DNA from 2 places in the Paucibacter sp. KCTC 42545 genome. Region 2 is predicted to be linked to the other one. Evidence: riboswitches for the same ligand, from Rfam matches in the RefSeq annotation. Region 2 holds a riboswitch; the other holds the start of a gene.
The links. Region 2 has a riboswitch for S-adenosylhomocysteine ahead of ahcY (adenosylhomocysteinase). Riboswitches for the same ligand answer to the same signal wherever they lie in the genome.
Positions count from the first base shown of each region.

Region 1: it holds a riboswitch for S-adenosylhomocysteine, as region 2 does, so the genes downstream of both, metH (methionine synthase) here and ahcY (adenosylhomocysteinase) in region 2, are expected to answer to the same signal.

Region 1 covers NZ_CP013692.1:4,882,731-4,886,138, reverse strand. Annotated here, with positions in the region: gene AT984_RS20940 (homocysteine S-methyltransferase family protein) at 1-573, shown strand, start outside; gene AT984_RS20935 (HD-GYP domain-containing protein) at 612-1,802, opposite strand; S-adenosyl-L-homocysteine riboswitch at 1,953-2,041, shown strand; gene metH (methionine synthase) at 2,096-3,408, shown strand, end outside.
Region 2 covers NZ_CP013692.1:86,965-90,372, forward strand. Annotated here, with positions in the region: gene ahcY (adenosylhomocysteinase) at 1-1,407, opposite strand, end outside; S-adenosyl-L-homocysteine riboswitch at 1,544-1,665, opposite strand; gene AT984_RS00435 (HAD-IIB family hydrolase) at 1,738-2,526, shown strand; gene AT984_RS00440 (chemotaxis protein CheX) at 2,602-3,408, shown strand, end outside.

The sequences.
Region 1 (3,408 bases), 370 kb from region 2:
ACCTTGCGCGCCGCCTACTACGAGCAGGCCAAGGGCTTGCTGGAAGGCGGGGTTGATCTGTTCCTGGTGGAAACCATCTTCGACACCCTCAACGCCAAGGCCGCCATCTTCGCCCTGGACGAATTGATGGAAGACACGGGCGAGCGCCTGCCGGTGATCATCTCCGGCACCGTCACCGATGCCTCGGGCCGCATTCTCTCGGGGCAAACCGTCACTGCCTTCTGGCATTCGGTGCGCCACGCCAAGCCGCTGGCCATCGGCCTGAATTGCGCCCTGGGTGCCACGCTGATGCGCCCTTACATCGAGGAGCTGTCCAAGGCGGCCGGCGAAGTGGCGATCAGCTGCTACCCGAATGCCGGCCTGCCCAACCCGATGAGCGACACCGGCTTTGACGAGACGCCCGATGTCACCGGCCGCCTGATGAGCGAGTTCGCCCGCAGCGGCTTCCTCAATATCGCCGGCGGCTGCTGTGGCACCACGCCCGCGCATATCGCGGCGATTGCGGCTCAGGTTTCGGCCTACAAGCCGCGGGTCAGCGGCGACAAGTTCTTCAGCAGCTTGGTCGAAGCCTAAGCTCGCCCCTTCTGGCTAGGCCCAGGCCTAGCCCGGGGCTATAGCCGCAAAAGCTTTTCCATCGTCACCAGCAGCTTCATCTCGTGCGGCGCCAAGCTGGCGGCGATGGCCTGGGTGGCCAGGCGGGTGTCGCGCGGCACCGGTTCACTCAAGGGGTTGCCACTCTTGCCCAGCAAGGCCGCCACCATCGGCTCGGTGGCGCTGTGGCCGCGTTTGAACACCATGCCTACCTCGCCATTGGCGAGGCGCACCAAGCTGCCGGGCGGATAAAGCCCGAGCGTCTTGACGATGGCCACGCCAGCCTCATCGGGCTGGCGCAACTCATCCAGATAAACCGAGCGGCCGGCCGAGGCGCCGGGCAGCGCCAGGCGTGAGCGGCGCGGGCTGAGGCGGGCGGCAAAGCTGTCGATGCGGCGCAGCAAGCGGGCCAGATGCTCGGCCGGCGAGCGCTCAGCCAGCGGGCCGGGGCCGGCCTCGTGGTGCAGGCGCACGGTTTGCAGCCACAGCTCGGAGCGCACGCCCAGGCTGTGCAGCAACTCGGCGCTGCGGTCGCCATGGCCCATCAAATCGCGGCGCTGCGCCTCCGAGGGCGGGTCTTGCTGCGCGGCCAAGCGATCTTGCAAGGCGGTGATGCCGATATTCATGCTCAGCGCCGCCTGGGTCAGGGCCAGGCGTTGCTCGTCAGGCAAACCCAGTTGGCGGCCGCACAGCTCGGCCAGCACCTGGCACAGCATGGCGTGGCGGGCGCTGTACTGGTTGAAGTCCATGCTGGCGTCGAAGATCAGCAGCATCAGCGTGGCATCGGGCTGGCGCAGCAGGCGCTCCAGCGACTCGTTGTGCAAGTGCTGGAAGCGGGCCTTGAAGTCCTCCACCCGGGGTTCGCGCAAGACGCTGGCGGCATGCACGCGCAAATCGGCCCAGGCGGCTTGCGGACCCAGTTCGGGGCGCACCTGGCGCTCGGTCTTGAGCTCGGCTTCGGCCTTGATGATGGCGCCCAGCGCGGCGCCCTGGTGCATCAAGGTGTCCATCTTGTGGGCCAGGGCTTTTTGATATTCCTTGGTTTCGTGGGCCTGCACCCAGACGCCGCGAACAATCATTTGGCGCACCTGCGGGCTGTCGAGCAAGACATGGCCCTTGGCAATCAGCAGCTTGCCCTCGGCATCCCGCACGGAATAGGGCAGCTCTTGGCCAAAGCGCAGGGCAACAGGGGGAAAGGGAATCAGATCCAAAGTGGGCTCGTTTGTTTTCGTTTTGCGCAGGGTGTCCGCAGGCTTTTTGTATTTTTGACGCAGGGCCAAGCACGCTATTTTGTCGGCATCTGGCGCGGCGGCTTGAATGGGCCGCGATTCAAGCCCATGCCTGTGCGTAAAATCGCGCCCTGGTTCAAGGAGCGTTGCGACAAACCGTCAAGGGTTTGCCAGGCTTGGACAAGGGTGCCGCAGGCGCCCAGCAACGACGCTCACCGAATCCCTATCCTTTGGGCCGCGGTGAGTTTGCGGCCCACCGTCTCTTGAGGTCCGCCATGTCGTCGTCCGCACACTCCGCCGTCACCCCACCCCCGATGAAGCTCTCCGGCCTGGAGGCCCAGCTGATCGGCACGGGCACGCTGTTCGTCAATGTGGGCGAGCGCACCAACGTCACCGGCTCCAAAGCATTCGCCCGCCTGATCCTCAACGGCCAATTCGAAGACGCCCTGGCCGTGGCCCGCCAGCAGGTGGAGAACGGCGCCCAGGTCATCGACATCAATATGGACGAGGCCATGCTGGACAGCCAGGCCGCCATGGTGCGCTTCCTGAACCTGATCGCCGGTGAGCCCGAAATCGCCCGCGTGCCCATCATGATCGACAGCTCCAAATGGAGCGTCATTGAGGCCGGCCTCAAATGCATCCAGGGCAAGGGCATCGTCAACTCGATCTCGCTCAAGGAAGGCGAGGCCGAATTCAAACGCCAAGCCAAGCTGGTGCGCCGCTATGGCGCGGCGGCCGTGGTGATGGCCTTCGATGAACAAGGCCAGGCCGACACCTATGCCCGCAAGATCGAGATCTGCGAGCGCGCCTACCGCATGCTCGTCGACGAGGTCGGTTTTCCGCCCGAAGACATCATCTTCGACCCCAACATCTTCGCCATCGCCACAGGCATCGAAGAGCACAACAACTACGCGGTGGACTTCATCAACGCCACCCGCTGGATCAAGCAGAACCTGCCTGGCGCCAAGGTCAGCGGTGGCGTCTCGAACGTCTCCTTCAGCTTCCGCGGCAATGACCCGGTGCGCGAGGCGATTCACACCGTCTTCCTCTACCACGCCATTCAAGCGGGCATGGACATGGGCATCGTCAACGCCGGCATGGTGGGCGTGTACGACGATCTGGATGCCGAGCTGCGCGAGCGCGTCGAGGACGTGGTGCTGAACCGCCGCGCCGACTCCGGCGAGCGCCTGATCGAAGTGGCCGAGCGTGCCAAGGGCATGGCCATTGACGACACCGCCCGTCTGGCCTGGCGCGCAGGCGATGTGAATCAGCGCCTCAGCCATGCCCTGGTGCACGGCATCACCGAATTCATCACCGCCGACACCGAGGAAGCCTGGGTGGCGATTCAAGCCAGCGGCGGCCGGCCCCTGCATGTGATCGAAGGCCCGCTGATGGCCGGCATGAATGTGGTGGGTGATTTGTTTGGCGCGGGCAAGATGTTCCTGCCCCAGGTGGTCAAGTCCGCCCGGGTGATGAAGCAGGCGGTGGCGCATTTGCTGCCTTACATCGAGGCCGAGAAGCTGGCCATGATTGCCGCCGGCGGCGAAGCCAAGCCCAAGGGCAAGATCGTCATCGCCACCGTCAAAGG
Region 2 (3,408 bases):
AGGGCCTTGCTTGGGCACACCAATATAAGCCGCTTGCTCTTCGGTCAGCTCCGACAACTGCGCATTCAGCGTGGTCAGCTGCAGGCGTGCCACCTTCTCGTCCAGGTGCTTGGGCAGCACATAGACCTTGCCGATGTCGTAAGCGTCCTTGTGGGCGAACAGCTCGATCTGCGCAATCGTCTGGTTCGCAAACGAGGAGCTCATCACATAGCTGGGGTGGCCGGTGCCGCAGCCCAGGTTCACCAGGCGGCCCTTGGCCAGCAAGATGATGCGCTTGCCGTCCGGGAAGATCACGTGGTCGACTTGCGGCTTGATCTCTTCCCACTCGTACTTCTCGATCGAAGCGATGTCGATCTCGTTGTCGAAGTGACCGATATTGCAGACGATGGCGTTGTGCTTCATCACGGCCATGTGCTCGTGACGGATCACGCCCTTGTTGCCGGTGGTGGTGACGAAGATGTCGGCCTTGTCGGCGGCGTATTCCATCGTGACAACGCGGTAGCCTTCCATCGCGGCTTGCAGGGCGCAGATGGGGTCGATTTCGGTGACCCACACTTGTGCCGACAGGGCGCGCATGGCTTGGGCGGAACCCTTGCCCACATCGCCGTAGCCGGCGATGACGGCGATCTTGCCGGCGATCATCACGTCGGTGGCGCGCTTGATGCCGTCCACCAGGGACTCGCGGCAGCCGTAGAGGTTGTCGAACTTGCTCTTGGTGACCGAGTCGTTGACGTTGATGGCGCGGAACAGCAGGCTGCCCTTGGCCGACATTTCCTTCAGGCGATGCACGCCGGTCGTCGTTTCTTCGGTGACGCCGATGATCTCGCGGCTCTTGCGGGTGTACCAAGTCGGGTCAACGGCGACCTTGGCCTTGATGGCGGCGAACAGCACGCGCTCTTCTTCGCTGCCGGGGTTGGCCAGCACCGACAGATCCTTCTCGGCCTTCTGGCCCAGATGCATCAGCAAGGTGGCATCGCCGCCGTCGTCCAGAATCATGTTCGGGCCTTCACCGGGGGTGCCGGCGGCGCCGAAGTCGAAGATGCGGTGGGTGTAATCCCAGTAGTCTTCCAGCGTTTCACCCTTGTAGGCGAACACCGGCGTGCCTGCGGCCACCAGGGCGGCAGCGGCTTGGTCTTGCGTGGAGTAGATATTGCACGAAGCCCAGCGCACTTCGGCGCCCAGGGCTTGCAGGGTTTCGACCAGCACGCCGGTCTGAATGGTCATGTGCAACGAACCGGCAATGCGTGCGCCCTTGAGCGGCTGGCTGGCGGCGTATTCCTTTCGGATGGCCATCAGCGCGGGCATTTCGCACTCGGCGATATTGAGTTCCTTGCGGCCCCAGGCGGCAAGCGAGAGGTCGGCAACGAGGAATTGGTCGGGGGACAGTGTGGTGTTGGTGGCAGTCATGGCGAGCGAGCTCCTTCAGGGTTTGAAGCCGCTGTCGCTTGATGCAGGGGAGGTGTGAGCCGCTGGCATTTGGCTTGCTCGTCAATTTGCACAAGCAGCTCCGCCTTGGACGCACGATCACCCACAAAAAAACAGCAGCGGGTGAGCGCGGTTGCAATGAATCGGCACAGCAGCTGTTTCGGGTGGAAACGGCGGTGCAAGATTCGATCCCGAGCCTGGCCGCATGTTTGGCATGCGGTTGCAACGCTCCTCGGAATGCGGTGATTCTAGTCGCATTGCCGCGGTTGGTCGCAGGAACAGTGCCCGAAATGAAGACAATCTCGACCCATCATGCATGCACTTTCTTCTTGCCCTCCCGCCCGTTTGCGCCCGCTTGTGGGCCTGCTCACCGATATCGACGACACCTTGACGGCCGATGGCGCCATCGCCCCCGCGGCCCTGCAGGCCTTGTTTGATCTACATGCCGCTGGCGTGCCCGTCATTGCCATCACCGGTCGCCCGGCGGGCTGGAGCGAGCCCTTCGCGCTGGCTTGGCCGGTGAAAGCCATCGTGGCCGAAAACGGCGCCGTGATGCTCCGGCGCAGGGCTGATGGCGGTTTGCAGCGCGACTTCACCCAGGATGCTGCGACGCGGGCCAGCAATTTTGAGCGCCTGCAGTGCTGCGCGGCCGACCTGCTGCTGCGCGTGCCGGGCTGCCAACTGGCAAGCGACAGCGCCGGCCGCTTGACCGATATCGCGGTCGATCACAGCGAGCATGCGCATCTGGCGCCGGCGCAGATCGAGGCCGTCTGCGCGGTGATGCGGGAGCATGGCTTGCAGGCCACGGTCAGCTCCATCCACATCAACGGCTGGATAGGCGCGCACAACAAGTGGACCGCCGCCCAGTGGGCCGTGCCCGAACTGACGGGCCGACCCTTTGTGGCCGAGGACTGGTTGTATGTGGGTGACTCCAGCAACGACCAGATCATGTTCGCCCATATGCCCCACAGCGTGGGTGTGGCCAATATCGCCCGCTTTGTGCCGCAGCTGCAAAGCCTGCCCGACTTTGTCACCGAAGCCGAGCGTGGCGATGGTTTTGCCGAGTTGGCCCAGGCGGTGTTGCAGGCGAAGCGCGATTAACCTACAGATTGAAGCGCGGCTGCCGATAGCTCTGGCACGTGTACGAGGCTCCGTCGGGCCCGGGGGATGTGGCGCATGACTGAAACCACCCAACTTGAGGCCAAGGTCTTGTTGCTGGAGCACGACTCGGCCCAGTACCAAGCCTTGAGCGAGTTCTGCCTGTCGGTGGGCCTGCTGGCCTTGCCGCGTTCGGCTGTGGATGCCCTGGCAACGCTGGCGCAACACAAGGATCTGGGCGGCGTGCTGCTGGCCGAAGATCTGCCTTGTGAAGAGGGCAGCGACGCCATGCAACTGGCGCGCGCCATTCACAAGCTGCGGCCTGAGTTGCCGATTTTTCTGCGCCGCTGCAGCGACCGCCCCTTAACGCCCGAGGATCAAAACCGCATCCGCCATAGCTGGGCCACCGGCGATCTGGCGCAACTGCAGGCCGCCGTTGAACACAATATCTTCAGCCTGCGCTACCCCACCCGGCTGGTGCAGGGCGTGGTCAAGCTGACCTGCCAGGCTTTGGGCGCGATGTTCCCCTTTGCCCGCGTGGAGGCCGAGTCGCCCTATGTGGTGCACGACCGCATCATTCACGGCGAAGTGTCCACCTTGATCGCAATTGAAAGCACCTGGTGCCGCGGCTACATGATGCTGCAGACGGAGGAGCGCGCCTTGCGGCAAGGCCTGATCCAGGGCTTCAGCTACGAGGGCATTGGCGGGGATCTGAACTTTCGCGAGCTCAACAATATGCTGGGCGAGACGACCAATCTGATCTGGGGCGCGTTCAAGAATCGCTACATCCCGCCCAAGGCCTTCACCAATCAGCAGACCCAGGTGCCCATCGTCATCAACCATGAGCACAAATACATCTCGTTTGGTTCGCAAGACCCGCAGCTG